Regions from separate parts of the Mesorhizobium sp. M0954 genome, predicted to be linked through region 2. Evidence: riboswitches for the same ligand, from Rfam matches in the RefSeq annotation. Region 2 holds a riboswitch; the other holds the start of a gene.
What was found. A riboswitch is a leader RNA that binds a small molecule or an ion and turns the genes downstream of it on or off. The one in region 2 is predicted to bind S-adenosylmethionine.
Positions count from the first base shown of each region.

Region 1: it holds a riboswitch for S-adenosylmethionine, as region 2 does, so the genes downstream of both, metX (homoserine O-acetyltransferase MetX) here and NKH93_RS06100 (O-succinylhomoserine sulfhydrylase) in region 2, are expected to answer to the same signal.

Region 1 covers NZ_JAMYNR010000008.1:105,755-113,207, reverse strand. The annotation lists gene NKH93_RS13390 (quinone oxidoreductase family protein) at 1-356, shown strand, start outside; gene NKH93_RS13385 (gamma-glutamylcyclotransferase) at 401-934, opposite strand; gene NKH93_RS13380 (DUF2125 domain-containing protein) at 1,049-2,050, shown strand; gene NKH93_RS13375 (prephenate/arogenate dehydrogenase family protein) at 2,184-3,119, opposite strand; gene hisC (histidinol-phosphate transaminase) at 3,126-4,235, opposite strand; SAM riboswitch at 4,374-4,451, shown strand; gene metX (homoserine O-acetyltransferase MetX) at 4,528-5,697, shown strand; gene metW (methionine biosynthesis protein MetW) at 5,756-6,370, shown strand; gene NKH93_RS13355 (hypothetical protein) at 6,422-6,643, opposite strand; gene NKH93_RS13350 (hypothetical protein) at 6,642-6,848, shown strand; gene NKH93_RS13345 (DUF1330 domain-containing protein) at 6,934-7,254, opposite strand.
Region 2 covers NZ_JAMYNR010000003.1:189,358-196,810, reverse strand. The annotation lists gene apaG (Co2+/Mg2+ efflux facilitator ApaG/CorD) at 1-343, opposite strand, end outside; gene NKH93_RS06105 (ceramide glucosyltransferase) at 571-1,722, shown strand; gene NKH93_RS06100 (O-succinylhomoserine sulfhydrylase) at 1,759-2,949, opposite strand; SAM riboswitch at 3,020-3,097, opposite strand; gene NKH93_RS06095 (2'-deoxycytidine 5'-triphosphate deaminase) at 3,233-4,327, shown strand; gene NKH93_RS06090 (hypothetical protein) at 4,345-4,797, opposite strand; gene araD1 (AraD1 family protein) at 4,825-5,817, opposite strand; gene mmsB (multiple monosaccharide ABC transporter permease) at 6,008-7,300, opposite strand; gene mmsA (multiple monosaccharide ABC transporter ATP-binding protein) at 7,297-7,453, opposite strand, start outside.

The DNA of each region.
Region 1 (7,453 bases), on a different contig from region 2:
CCGGATTGAATGGGATTATCGACAATGTCGGCGGACCTGTCAGCGGCGAATTGATCCGCACCCTGGCGCTCGGCGGGCAGATGGTGATCAATGGCGGAATGAGTGCCGAGCGCTTCGAACTGCACAATTTCGACGTGTTGCTGAGCGGCGTCGAAATCAGGGCGAATATCTATCGCTACTTCTTTTCGCCGCCTGCCGAAGCCGACCGGCCTGTCCTATGCGAGATTATCGACACCTTCGGCCAGCCCGGCTTCCACGTTCCTGTCGGCGGTCTCCACCCGCTGACCGAGTTCAAGCTTGCCGTGGCAAACAGTCTGGATCGCGCCGATCTTGGAAAACAGATTTTCAGGATGTAGCCCGCGTCACGACACCGAAAACATCATGGTAACGACAAAAGGCGCTACGTCGCGATCCGTCTCGTCACGTCTTCCAGCCAGTGGTCGCTTATACCCAGTGCTTCGAGGTGCTCCAGCGTGCTGAGCACGTAATCCTCATTCCTCCCCGATTGGCCGACGGCGCCGCGAACGACGGCCGCCGCCTCGGCCGGGTCGAGCGCACCGGCATATTGCTCATGGCTGCGGTCCACGACATAGGCGACGGCGTCGACCGTCTTGCCCCCATCCGTTTCACCCTTGTCGAGGCGAACGCTGAGCACACGTTCGAGATAGACGTTGGTGACCAGCTCGCGTTCGCGCAGATAGGTAATGACCTCGTTGCGCAGCTCGCCTGGAACCCGGAACGCCAGCCCGATGCAGGAGCCGCCGCGGTCGAGGCCGAGCACCAGGCCCGGCCGTTCGCGCGTGCCGCGATGCACGAAAGAATAGACGCAGAGCGAACGGCGGTAGCCATGCAGGCGGGCGCGCCGCGTCTCGACATGTGCGAATCCCGGTCGCCAGATCAGTGAGCCGTAGCCAAAAACCCAAAAATCGCCCATATCGCCAAGCCTGATTGTGACGACCACCTCACCGGTGGTGTTTCAGTCCGTCTACCTGTTGGTGCCGCAAGCGACAGCCCGCCCGTGCCACCCCGCGTTAACGAAAGCCGCAGCATGACGTCAAGTGACGAGCGCCCGCCGCCCAGCCAACGTCGCCGCCTGTTGTGGCTTGCCGCTTTCATCCTCGTGCTGTTCGGCATCTACAGCGCGGGCTGGTTCTACCTGGCGGACCTGGTCGAGAGCGCCACCAAAAAGGCGGTCGCCGATCTCGACGACAAAGGCATCAAGGCCGACTGCGCCAATCTCGCGGTCAGCGGCTATCCCTTCAGCTTCACCGTTTCCTGCGACAGCCTGGCTTACGAGGACGACAGCCGCAACGTCGCGGCATCGACAGGCAAGATCAACGCCGCCACGCAGATCACCCGCCTTCTGTCGCCTGCCGCCGAGCTCAGGGGGCCGCTCAGGACCTCTGTTCCCGGCATGACCCCGCTCTGGATCGACTGGGATGATCTGCGGGCCGACATGAAGCTGTCCTGGCCGCTGCCGAGACGCCTCTCGCTGCAGGCAGAAGGCCTGTCCGGCCAGACCGATCCGGCAGACGACACCGATCCCGTCTCGCTGTTCAGCGCCGGAACCGCCACCGGACAATTGCGCCCAAACGGCCCGGACATCGACTCTGCCGGCAATTTCACCGATCTTGAAATCGACGCAGCGGCCATCGGCGGGCGCGTCTTGCCGCCGCTCGACGGCAGCGGCGACGTCACGCTGAAAAACGGCGTGACACTGATCAAGGCAAATCCGAAGAGCCTGCGCGGCCAGGCGGCCGAAATCCACGAGCTCGATCTGTCGTCCGGAACTGCGCGCATCACCGTTTCCGGACCGCTGTCGGTCGATGACGACGGTCTCATAAATGCCGACCTGACGATCAGGCTCAATGATCCAAAGGCCGTGGCGGCAATCCTCGCCACCGCCATCCCCGAGCAGAAGAAAGAGATCCAGACCGGCTTTGCCGGACTGGCGCTCCTCGGCAACCAGCCGTCGATGCCGCTCAAGATCGTCAGGGGCAAGGCCTCGCTCGGCTTCATCCCGCTCGGCAAGATCAAGCCGCTCGACTAGAGCAATTCCAGGAAAAGTGTGAAACGGTTTTCCGTCCGGAATTGCGCAAAACAAAGAGATAGAGCCGTTCGGCGTTTCTGTGAAACGATGAACCGCTCTAAGCCAGGCTGGCCTGCGATCGGCCTGCCGCGGCTTATCCCTTCGGCGGGTGTTCGACTGCCTGGCGGCCGAAATCCGGTACGTCGATATCCTGGCCGGCCTCGATGATCGAGCGGCGGACGGCGCGGGTGCGGGTGAACAGGTCGAACAGTTTTTCGCCGTCGCCCCAGCGGATCGCCCGCTGCAGCGAGGACAGATCCTCGGAAAACCGCGCCAGCATTTCGAGAATGGCGTCCTTGTTGTGCAGGCAGACGTCGCGCCACATGGTCGGGTCGGACGCCGCGAGACGGGTGAAGTCGCGAAAGCCGGAAGCCGAGTATTTGATGACCTCGGACTTGGTCACCGACTCCAGATCGTCGGCGGTACCGACGATGTTGTAAGCGATAATATGCGGCAGGTGCGAAACGATGGCCAGCGTCATGTCGTGATGCTGCGGGTCCATCGTGTCGATGTTGGAGCCGCAGCGGCGCCAGAATTCCGAGAGCTTTTCCAGTGCTGCGGGATCGGTGCCGGGCAGCGGCGTGAAAATGCACCAGCGGTTCTCGAACAGTTCGGCAAAACCGGCGTCCGGTCCCGATTTTTCGGTGCCGGCCAAAGGATGGCCGGGGATGAAGTGCACGCCATCAGGCACGTGCGGCTGCATCTGCGCGATCACCGACGCCTTGGTCGAGCCGACATCGGTGAGGATGGCGCCCTTCTTCAGCGCCGGCGCGATCTCCGCGGCGACCGTACCGGAAGAACCGACCGGCACCGAAACGATAACCAGATCAGCATCGCGAACCGCCTCTTTCGCATCCGTCGTATAGGTGTCGCCAAGGCCGAGTTGGCTCGCCCGTGCCAGCGTCGCTTCGCTGCGCGTCGAAATCGCGATTTGGCCGGCGAGCCCCTCGCGGCGGATGACGCGGGCCAGCGACGAGCCGATCAGGCCGATGCCGACCAGCGCGATTTTTTCGAACATCGGTGATGTCATGGTGTTCTAGCTTTTCAGGAATGTCGCGAGTGCTGCGACAACGCCGCGATTGGCCTCTTCGGTGCCGATGCTCATGCGCAGCGCGTTGGGAAAACCGTACCCGGAAACGCGCCGCAATATGTAGCCGCGCGCACTGAGGTAGTCGTCGGCGGCCGCCGCCGAATGCTTTTTGTCCTCGGGAAAGTGGATGAGGATGAAATTGCCGACGCTCGGTGTCACCCGCAGCCCGAGCCCGCTTAATTGCTCGCTCAGCCAGGCCAGCCAGGTCTCGTTGTGCGCGACGCTGCGTTCGATGTGGGCACGGTCGCGGATCGCCGCGATGCCGGCCTCGATTGCCGTCGCATTGACGTTGAAGGGTCCCCGCACGCGGTTGATCGCGTCGATGACGTGCATTGGCGCATACATCCAGCCGATCCGCGCCCCGCCCAGGCCCAATTTGGAGAAAGTGCGGGTCATGACCACGTTTTCCGCGCTGCCCACCAACTCGACGCCGGCTTCATAATCGTTGCGCCGGACATATTCGGCGTAAGCTGCATCCAGCACCAGAAGCACGTTTCGCGGCAGGCCGGCATGCAGGCGGCGCACCTCCTGGAACGGCAAGTAGGTGCCGGTTGGATTGTTTGGATTGGCAAGGAAGATGATCCGGGTAGCCGGCGTCACCGCGGCGAGGATCGCATCGATATCGGCGCGTTCATCGGTCTCCTTGACCGTCACCGGGACGGCACCGGCCGACTGTATGTAGATCTTGTAGACCATGAAGCCGTGTTCGGTGATGATGGCTTCGTCGCCGGGCGCGAGGTAGGTCTGCGCCAGCAGGCCCAGAATCTCGTCGGAGCCGTTGGAGCAGACGATGTTCGCCGGGTTGAGCCCGTGCACCTCGGCGATCGCTTCCCTCAGGCGCATGGCGCTGCCGTCGGGATAGACCGCGAGCTTGTCGGCGACCGCGCGCGCGGCCTCTATCGCCTTTGGCGAAGGGCCGAGCGGGTTCTCGTTCGCCGACAATTTATGGACCTTGGCGACACCTTCAGGCGCCGCGCTCTTGCCGGGCACATAGGCTTCGATGTCCATGATGCCGGCGCGGGGCTTTGGACGTGTCTGATCCGGTGTCTGACTCATTTCATGAAATCCGTCGAGAGTGCCTCCATCCGGAAGCCGCAGCGGAAATACAAGCCGTGGCCCGGAATGTCGAGGGCCGGCAATTCGGGATCAAGAACTTGCCGTTGACGAAGCCATGCGCGAGTCATAGAAGAACGGCTACAGTTCCGTGGTGATTTGGCCGGTCGGCTTGCAGCCACGTTAAACAACTTGCTAAAGGGCCGTTTGCATCTTGTAACCGGCTTTGCGAAGGCATGGCCGGTTTTTTGTTGCCCAGACCGGTGGACAACTGAAGGCCGGGCAAGGAGATGTGATGGTCGCTTTGCGCGCGCGAAAAACCAACAACGAGGCCGACCAGCCGTCGAGCCCGGTGTTGCGTTTCGGCGCCGACAAGCCGCTCAAGCTCGACGCCGGCACGCTGCTGTCGCCGTTCCAGATTGCCTACCAGACCTATGGCACGCTCAACGACGCGCGCTCCAACGCCATCCTCGTCTGCCATGCGCTGACCGGCGACCAGCATGTCGCCAACACCAATCCGGTGACCGGCAAGCCGGGCTGGTGGGAAGTGCTGATCGGTCCCGGCAAGATCATCGATACCGACCGTTTCTTCGTCATCTCGTCAAACGTCATCGGCGGCTGTCTCGGCTCCACCGGCCCCGCCTCGACCAATCCCGCCACCGCCAAGCCCTACGGGCTCGACCTGCCGATCATCACCATCCGCGACATGGTGCGGGCGCAGCTGATGCTGGTCGAGCATTTCGGCATCGAACAGCTGTTCAGCGTGCTTGGCGGCTCGATGGGCGGCATGCAGGTGCTGCAATGGGCCTCCAGCTATCCGGAGCGCGTCTTCTCGGCGCTGCCGATCGCCACCGGTGCCCGCCATTCCTCGCAGAACATCGCTTTCCACGAGGTCGGCAGGCAGGCAGTGATGGCCGACCCGGACTGGCATGGCGGCAAATATTTCGAGCATGGCAAGCGGCCGGAAAAGGGGCTGGCGGTGGCGCGCATGGCCGCCCACATCACCTATCTGTCGGAAGCAGCGCTGCACCGCAAGTTCGGCCGCAACCTGCAGGACCGCGAAGCGCTTACCTTCGGCTTCGATGCCGACTTCCAGATCGAGAGCTATCTGCGCCATCAGGGCATGACCTTCGTCGATCGCTTCGATGCCAACTCCTATCTCTACATGACGCGGGCGATGGATTATTTCGATCTCGCCGCCGACCATGGCGGCCGGCTGGCCGATGCCTTCGCCGGCACCAAGACGCGCTTCTGCCTGGTTTCGTTCACCAGCGATTGGCTGTTCCCGACCGAGGAGAGCCGCTCGGTCGTGCACGCGCTGAACGCAGCCGGCGCCTCGGTATCGTTCGTCGAGATCGAGACCGACCGCGGCCACGACGCCTTCCTGCTCGACGAACCGGAACTGTTCGCCGCCATCAAGGGCTTCATCGCCTCGGCCGCGCGGGCGAGAGGGCTCGGCGCATGACCCCGAAAAGTTGCGGACCGTTCGGATCAGGATCATGCGCCAGGCAGGAGCCGAAGGCATGAGCGTCAACCGCGCCCAGCGCGTCGACCTCGAAGTCGTCGCCGATCTCATCCCGCCGCAGTCGCGGGTGCTGGACGTCGGTTCCGGCGACGGCCTGCTGCTCGAATTGCTGCAGGAGACCAAGAAGGTCGATGGCCGCGGGCTGGAACTGTCGCAGCGCGGCGTCAACGAATGCGTGGCGCGCGGCCTGTCGGTTATTCAAGGCGATGCCGACAAGGATCTCCAATTCTATCCCGACAAGGGTTTCGACTTCGTCGTTCTGTCGCAGACCTTGCAGGCGACCCGCAATCCGAAGCTGGTGCTCGACGAACTGCTCCGGATCGGCAACCGCGCCATCGTCTCATTCCCGAATTTCGGCCACTGGCGGGTGCGCCTTTCGCTGCTCTTCAACGGCCGCATGCCGGTGACCAAGGACCTGCCCTATTCCTGGTACGACACGCCCAACATCCATTTCTGCACCATTCGCGACTTCGTCAATCTGTGCGACGAGCTTGGCGCGACGGTGGAAAAGGCAACCGCGCTCGACGCCAACGGCCAGCGGATCGGCTTCTCCATGCCTTGGTGGTTCTGGAACTTTTTCGGCCAGCAAGCGGTATTCCTGCTGAAACGATAGGTTTGACAGGCAGAAGCAACGAACCTCAGACCTGCGCAAGAAACCATATTTTCAATTTTCAATCCAATGAAGTTGCCCGGCATTCTTTGTTGCTTTAACAGGTCTCAAACGGGTTGGTTTGGGGGAAGCAATGAAGACGTTAGTATTAGCAACAGCTTTGATGTCGGCCACTTTGATTTCCGGATGCACGACGTCGAAGACCGATTTCCAGAATGGACAAGTCGCGTTGAGCGGCAGCCCGGCGCTGAAACGGCAGGCGATCCAGCGGTGCATGACCAAATTCAAGATGCGGTTCGGCAAGGTTGAAAGGGCAAACCTCGCCGCGCTCATGAACGTCCCGGATGCCGGATTGGAACACACGTTCTGCACGCGATTGATGAACGGCTTCGCGAACGGCAGGATCAACTACTCGGATTACCTGGCTGCATTGTCGCATGGCGACATGTCCAACGCGATCAAGGTGCTGCAGGGGCGGTGAAGCTGCCGATGCAGACGCGATCCAAATTCGGTGCCGCCAGATAGATGGCGGCACCATAGACGCCGGTTGTACCCGATCATTCCCTCTATTCAAGCACGTCCGTGGCCTTGTGCGGGTGCTGGATGCCATCAACGAAGACCACGTCGGACCGGGAATTGCTGGTACGCAGCGGCAATATCTCCTGATAGGCGGGCGAGTCGTACCATGCACGTGCCTGCTGCCGGTTGGGAAACTCGATGACTATGAGATAGCCCGGCCAGGTGTTTTCAACGACTTCCACCTCGCCTCCGTGCACCACGAAGCGGCCGCCAAACGGTTCCAGCGTGGCATCGATCTTGTGCAGGTACTCGGCGATCTGCGGTCCCGGCGTGACCTGGCGCATATGGGCGACGGCGTAGGCGGTCATGGCGTAACTCCTTGTGGTCGAAGGCCGGACAACCGGCTTGATGGGAGCAGTTTGCCGAGACGTCGCGCACAGGTCGATTACCCCCGAGGTAATGACACTGAATACAAAACCGACGCGCCGCTGCCGTCAGCGGAAAGATATTTCCGCCTGGCACCGATGATTTCCACCCACCTGCGCTGTCCTTATCGATGAGCGCGCC
Region 2 (7,453 bases):
TGGCGACGTCGAACGTCTCGCCCCGTTTGTTGCGCATGGTGTAGTGCCCGACCATGATGCCGGACGGCGTCGAGAGCGGGCATCCAGACGTATACTGATAGCTGTCGCCGGGGTTGAGTCCGGGTTGCTCGCCGACGACCCCGGGGCCGCGCACTTCCTCGACCTTGCCGGTGCCGTCGGTAATGTGCCAGTAGCGCGACAGAAGCTGCACGAACTCATCCGACTGATTGTCGATGGTCACCTGATATCCCCAGACATAGCGGTTTTGCGGCGGGTCGGAGTGATCCTCCAGATAGAACGGCCTGACCTGCACTTCGATGTTGCGGGTGACGGCGCTGTACATAAACTGCTCCAAAGCAATGTAGATGGAACTTTCGACGCTCAGCGCAGTTTGATCAACGATGCGCGTCATCTCCTTGCCCGACTCGAGCGCAGGTGCCGAAAAACAATGTCATTTAAGTGACACATGACAATGATGGTGTGCAGGCTTGTGCCGGGCGACTCAGCGTTCTGTCGAATTGTTGAAAACGGCCGTCATGCGGCCGGCACTTCTGGAGTGACCAGATCTCGATGGAACCGACATTCGCAGCCGCTCTCCTTTCCATAGCCCTCCTTCTTTCAAATCTCGCCAGCATCCTGTTAGCTTCGCTGAAGCTGAAGCGACCAGCCAGGATCGCACCGCCCGCCAACGCGCCGCCGGTATCGATCGTCATCCCGGCACGCGGCGTCGAGCCGTTTGCCGAAGAGACGCTGGAGCGCGCCTTCTCACTCGACTGGCCGCGCTACGAACTCATCTTCTGCGTTGCCCATGCCGACGACCCGGTGGTCAAGCCGATCACCGCCGCAATGGCGCGCTTTCCAGCTATTCGCGCCCGCCTTCTAGTCGGTGACGACCGCATCAGCGGCAATCCAAAACTCAACAATTGCGTGAAGGGTTGGGAAGCGGCGCATTATCGCTGGGTTATTCTTGCCGATTCCAATGTGCTTATGCCGAGCGACTACGTCCAGCAGCTGATGGCGGCATGGCGGCATGGCACTGGCCTCGTCTGCTCGACGCCGATCGGCTCACGGCCGGACAGTTTCTGGGGGGAGGTCGAATGCGCCTTTCTCAACACGCTGCAGGCACGCTGGCAGTACGCTGGAGAGGCGCTCGGCCTCGGCTTCGCGCAGGGCAAGAGCATGTTGTGGAACAAGCCGATGCTCGACGCCAATGGCGGCATCCGCGCGCTTGCCGCCGAGATCGCCGAGGACGCCGCCGCGACCAAGCTGGTCAACGGGCTCGGACTGCGGGTCAATCTTGTCGCCTCGCCCTTCGAACAGCCGCTCGGCCGGCGCACGCTTGGCGAGATCTGGTCGCGGCAGGCGCGCTGGGCGCGGCTGCGCCGCGTCACCTTCGCGCTGTTCTTCGCCCCCGAGATCCTGATCGGCGCGGCGCCGCCGCTGGTGCTTGCGCTGATCGCGGCGGCTGACGCCGGCGTCAGCCTGCCGGCAACCGCCATCGCCGTGCTGGTCGCGGCCTACCTGCCGGAATGCGCCTTGGCCTCGGCCAAGGGATGGCAGCTGTCGCCGCGCACGATCCCGGCGATGATGGCGCGAGACCTGATGCTTCCCGCCATTTGGGCGCGCGGATGGCTGAGCGGCGCCGTCGACTGGCGCGGCAACGTGATGACTATCCAGACAAAGACCGTCGCGGAGCTGGAAGAGACCCCGTCCGGCGCCTGATCGGCGCGTCCCCGCTCGCCTCTGTTCGGCCATCCCTTATCCGGCAACTCTCAGTGCCTGCTCGATGTCTTCGAGCAGGTCGTCGGCGTCCTCAAGGCCAACTGACAGCCTGAGTGTTCCCGGTCCGATGCCGAGCTCGGCGCGGGCCTCATCGGTCAAGTTCTTGTGCGTCGTCGTCGCCGGATGGGTGATCAGGCTCTTGGCGTCGCCGAGATTGTTGGAAATGAGCACGACGTCGAGTGCGTTCTGGAAGGCAAAGGCCGCCTGCTTGCCGCCCTTCACATCGAGGCAGATCAGCGTCGAGCCACCCGACATCTGCTTCTTGACCACGGCCGCTTGCGGGTGGTCGGCACGGCCAGGATAGATGACACGGGCGATTTGCGGACGCTCGGCCAGGAAATCCGCGATGCGGCCGGCACTTTCCGTCTGCTGGCGTACGCGTAGCGGCAGCGTCTCAAGGCCTTTCAGCAGCGTCCAGGCATTGAAGGGCGAGAGGCTTGGGCCGGTGTGGCGGAAATAGTCATGCAGGTTCTCGTCGATCCATTTCTTGTCCGACAGAACGATGCCGCCAAGACAGCGCCCCTGGCCGTCAATATGCTTCGTGGCCGAATAGACGACGATGTGGGCGCCGAGCTGCAGGGGTTTCTGCTGCAAGGGCGTGGCGAAGACATTATCGACGATCAGCCTGGCGCCGATCGAATTGGCAAGTGCCGCGACGGCGGCAATGTCGATCACTTCCAGCGTAGGATTGGTCGGGCTTTCCAGGAAGAACAGTTTGGTGTTCGGCTTGACCGCCTTTTCCCAATTGGCGATGTCGGTGCCGTCGACCAGCGTTGCCTCAATGCCGTATTTCGGCGCCAGCGTCTCGACCACCCAGCGGCAGGAGCCGAACAGCGCGCGCGCCGCTACGATATGGTCGCCCGCCTTGGCGCTGCACAGCAGTGCTGCCGTCACCGCCGCCATGCCGGATGCCGTGGCGCGCGCGTCTTCGGCTCCTTCCAGCGCGCACATGCGTTTTTCAAACATGTCGACCGTCGGATTGGCATAGCGCGAATAGATGAAGCCCGGCTCCTCGCCCTTGAAGCGGGCCTCCGCCGCTTGCGCCGTCTCGTAGACATAGCCTTGGGTGAGATACATCGCCTCGGAGGTCTCGCCAAAGCCGGAACGCAGCGTTCCGGCATGCACGAGTGCGGTCTGAGGCTTCCAGTCGCGCTTCTTGGTCATCATTCCATCCAAACACCAAAATTGGTCCAAACAACAAAAAACCGGTCGCGAAAGTCGCAACCGGTCCATATGGCCTTGCGGCCCGACGGTCCTTTAGCGACTTGTTTAACGTGGCTGCAAGCCGACCGGCCAAATCACCACGGGATAACGAGCTTTAGACCCGCGCCACGCTTGCGTCAATTGCCGGCATGATTAAGAGGGTTGTACCAAGCAGGTGCCAAAGGCGTCCACGGTCGGACCTGCGACAGAACAAGACCTCGCCCGGCGTTCGAACGGAGCCAGACCCTTGCGGCAGACAGGCATTCTTCCCGATCAGGATATTTCCGCGCTGTTCCAGACGGGCGCGCTGAAATCGCCGCGCACGCTCGATGCCGATCAGATCCAGCCGGCCAGCCTTGACCTCAGGCTCGGCGACAAGGCCTGGCGGGTGCGTGCTTCCTTCTTGCCCGGCCCGGACCACAGGGTAGCCGACAAGCTCGACCGGCTGAAGCTGCACGAGATCAACCTCGCCGAAGGTGCTGTGCTGGAAACCGGCTGCGTCTACATCGTGCCGCTGCTCGAAAGCCTGGCGCTGCCCGCCCATATTTCCGCCTCCGCCAACCCGAAAAGCTCGACCGGACGGCTCGATATCTTCACTCGGGTAATGACCGACCGCGGCCACGAGTTCGACAAGATCGCCGCCGGCTATGAAGGCCCGCTCTATCTGGAGGTCAGCCCGCGCACTTTCCCGATCGTCGTGCGCACCGGCTCGCGGCTGTCGCAGATCAGGTTCCGCACCGGCAATGCGCTCTTGTCGGAAAGCGAGCTGCACGACCTGCACCGCACCGAGATGCTGGTCGCCACCGAACCACCCAACATCTCAGGCGGCGGCATCGCGCTGTCGATCGACCTCGACGGCGACAAGGATGGGCTTGTCGGCTATCGCGGCAAGCACCACACCGGCCTGGTCGACGTCGACAAGCGCGCCGCGCAGGATGTCGTCGATTTCTGGGAGCCGCTTTACAAGAGCGGTGCCGGCGAGCTGGTGCTCGATCCGGACGAATTCTATATTCTGGTGTCGCGCGAGGCGGTGCATGTGCCGCCGCTCTACGCGGCCGAAATGACGCCCTTCGATCCGCTGGTCGGCGAGTTCCGCGTCCATTATGCCGGTTTCTTCGACCCGGGTTTCGGCCATTCGGCGTCGGGCGGCACCGGCAGTCGGGCGGTGCTCGAGGTGCGTAGCCACGAAGTGCCGTTCATCCTCGATCACGGCCAGATCGTTGGACGGTTGGTCTACGAGCACATGCTGAAACGGCCGCGGGCGCTCTACGGCACAGATCTCGGCTCGAACTATCAGGCGCAGGGCCTGAAACTGTCCAAGCATTTCCGCGCCGCCCGCTGAGCTTGTTCGCAATTCCGTCAGCCGCGAAACAGATATTCTTTCGCGGCGCCAAGGCAGCCATGAAACTGACCGATAAAGAGCAGTTCTCGCACTGCCAATCGCTTCTTCCCCCAAAATCCTCTGGTTTGCTTCTCGTCGTCAAGTGAGGCGCTTGAGCTGGACTGCAAGGGGAACAACTGCTTGTCGATACATCCCAGCACATGGGCTCTGGCGGAGTCGATACCGCAGGCTCTGCCATTGTCGTTCAGTCTGTCAGCGCGGAGTGCGGACGTCATGCGATCCGCGTTGCGCATCAGAAAGCTCACTTGCGATTTCGAATAACCGGTGGCCAGAAGCCGGTTAGTCATCGACATCCGGGCCCCGCGATAGGATTTTGCGCTGCATTGTCCGGCGCTGTAAGCCGCTGGGGAGAAATAGGCGAGGAACAGGACTAAACTTACGAACACAGTGCCAATCCGCAGGCCGTTCATTTCTCGCCCCTGAATTATGTCACCAGTTTACAACGCCTTCACCGCCACCTTCACCGGCTGCTCGATTTCAAGCGGGTTGCGCAGAGGCAGGCCGAAATCCTGCGCCTCGATTTCGAATACGTCACCGGCCTCGGTCCTGATGCCGTCGGCAAAGGACAGCGTCGCCGTGCCGAACATGTGCACATGCACGTCGCCCGGCTGGCGGAAGGCCGAGTATTTGAAGTGGTGATGCTCGAGATTGCCAATGGTGTGCGACATGTTCGCCTCGCCCGACAGGAACGGCTTTTCCCAAAGCAGCTTGCCGTCGCGCAGGATGCGTGAAGCGCCGCGGATATCGGACGGCAGATCGCCGATCAGGATCTCCGGCCCGAACGAAGCGTTGCGCAGCTTGGAATGGGCAAGGAAGAGATAGTTCACACGCTCGGTGACGTGGTCGGAAAACTCGTTAGACAGCGTGAAGCCGACGCGGAACGGGGCGCCGTCGTCGCCGATCACATAGATACCGGCGATTTCCGGCTCCTCGCCGGCATCCTGGGCGAAGGCCGGCGACATAAGCGCCGCCCCGGGCGCCACCGCCATGGTGCCGTTGCCCTTGTAGAACCATTCCGGCTGCACGCCGATCTGGCCTTTCGCCGGCTTGCCGCCCTCAAGCCCCATGCGGAACATCTTCATGGAATCGGTCAGCTGTTCCTCGCCGTCCGTGCTGAGCTTCTTGTGCATGGAATCGCGGGTCGCGGCGGAGCCGAGATGCGTCAGCCCGGTGCCGGTGAGATGGAGATGCGCCGGATCGGGATGGTTGATCGGCGACAGCAGCCGTCCCTTCTTGTAGGCTGCGTCGAGATCGACGGTTTCGCCGAAGCCCTTGCGCTCGATCAGGGCGACAAGCCCGCTGCCGGTACGCGCGGCTTCCATCGCCAGCGAATAGACGCTGCGGGCGCCGTTGATGACGCGGGTCTTGCCGCCGTTGCGGGCAACGACGCGGATCGTCTCGGCGTCGTCGAGGATTTGTGAGATCAGCATGGTAACCCTCTCTGAATTGTGGGCTGGCCTGCCCTTTCTCGGCAAACCCTGCCCTGCGCGGCCAGGACCCTGTCCGCGCCTCGGTTGAAATTCTTCGTCCGGATTGCGCTCGCGGATCAGGTCCCTCGGGGGACTTCTTTGCGCCGCCCGGCAGCGCCGCGATGTGACCCGTATGCCTCCTGGTTGCCTCTCAAGCCTTGTTCTTGTTGTAGACGTCGAAGACGACGGCGCCGAGCAGCACCAGGCCTTTGACCACCTGCTGCCAGTCGACATTGACGCCCATGATCGACATGCCGTTGTTCATGACGCCCATGATGAAGCCGCCGACCACCGCGCCGATGACCTGGCCGACGCCGCCCATCGCCGAAGCGCCACCGATGAACACCGCGGCGATGACGTCGAGCTCGCTGCCGAGGCCGGCCGCCGGCACAGCCTGCCCCAGGCGCGCTGCGATAATCAGACCGCCGAGTGCCGACAGCACGCCCATATTGATGAACACCATCAACGTCAGCCGTTCGGTCTTGATGCCCGATAGCTGGGCTGCCTTGGCATTGCCGCCCATTGCATAGATGCGACGGCCGATCGTCATGCGTTTGGTAACGAAGACGAACAACGCGATCAGCACGCCCATCACCATGAGAACGATGGGGAGGCCCCTATAGGTGGCGAATTGGTAGACGAGAAACAGCGCCAGCGCGCTGATCACCAGGGTCTTGACGACGAACAGCGAGAAGGGCTCGGCTTCGTAGCCATGCTTCTCGCGGGTGCGCCGAGCCCTGAGCCCGAAATAGGCATAGGCGAGCACGGCGACGAGGCCGATCACGATCGTCGTCAGGTGCAGCGTCAGGCCGCTGCCGACAATGGTTTTGCCGGCGGCGTTCACGGTTGGCGGTATCAGCGTCAATGGGCCGATCAGGTCCGGAATGAAGCCGGAACTGAGCGCCTTGAAGCCGACGGGAAGCGGCCCTACGGAAGACCCGCCACCCAGCAGCGCCTGGCAGATGCCGCGGAAGATCAGCATGCCCGCCAGCGTGACGATAAAGCTCGGTATTCGGTGATAGGCAATCCAGTAGCCTTGTGCCGCGCCGATCGCACCACCGACGATCAGGCAGATGATCGACACCACCAGCGGATTGCTCAATGGGCCAAGCGGCCAGATGACCATCATCATCGCCGCCAGTGCGCCGATGAAGCCGGCGACGGAGCCGACGCTGAGATCGATGTGACCCGAAACGATCACCAGAAGCATGCCCAGCGCCATCACGATGATGAAGCTGTTCTGCTGCACGAGATTGCTGAGGTTCACCGGCTTGAACAGCGTTCCGGACGTGGTGAACTGGAAGAACACCATGATTGCGATCAACGCCAGCACCAACCCGTATTCGCGCAGGTTGGTGACCAGCGCCGAGACGGCAATGCGAGGTCCCTGTTGTAGATCCTGGGCAACGCCGGTCTGCGGCCCGGGAGCGCTTTCGGTGCTCATGATGCTTTTCCTTCTCCGCGGACGATGGCGCGCATTATCTTTTCCTGGCTGGCGTCGCTTGCCGCCATTTCGCCGACGATGCGTCCTTCGTTCATGACGTAGATGCGGTCGGTGATGCCGAGCAGTTCGGGCATTTCCGACGAGATGACGATG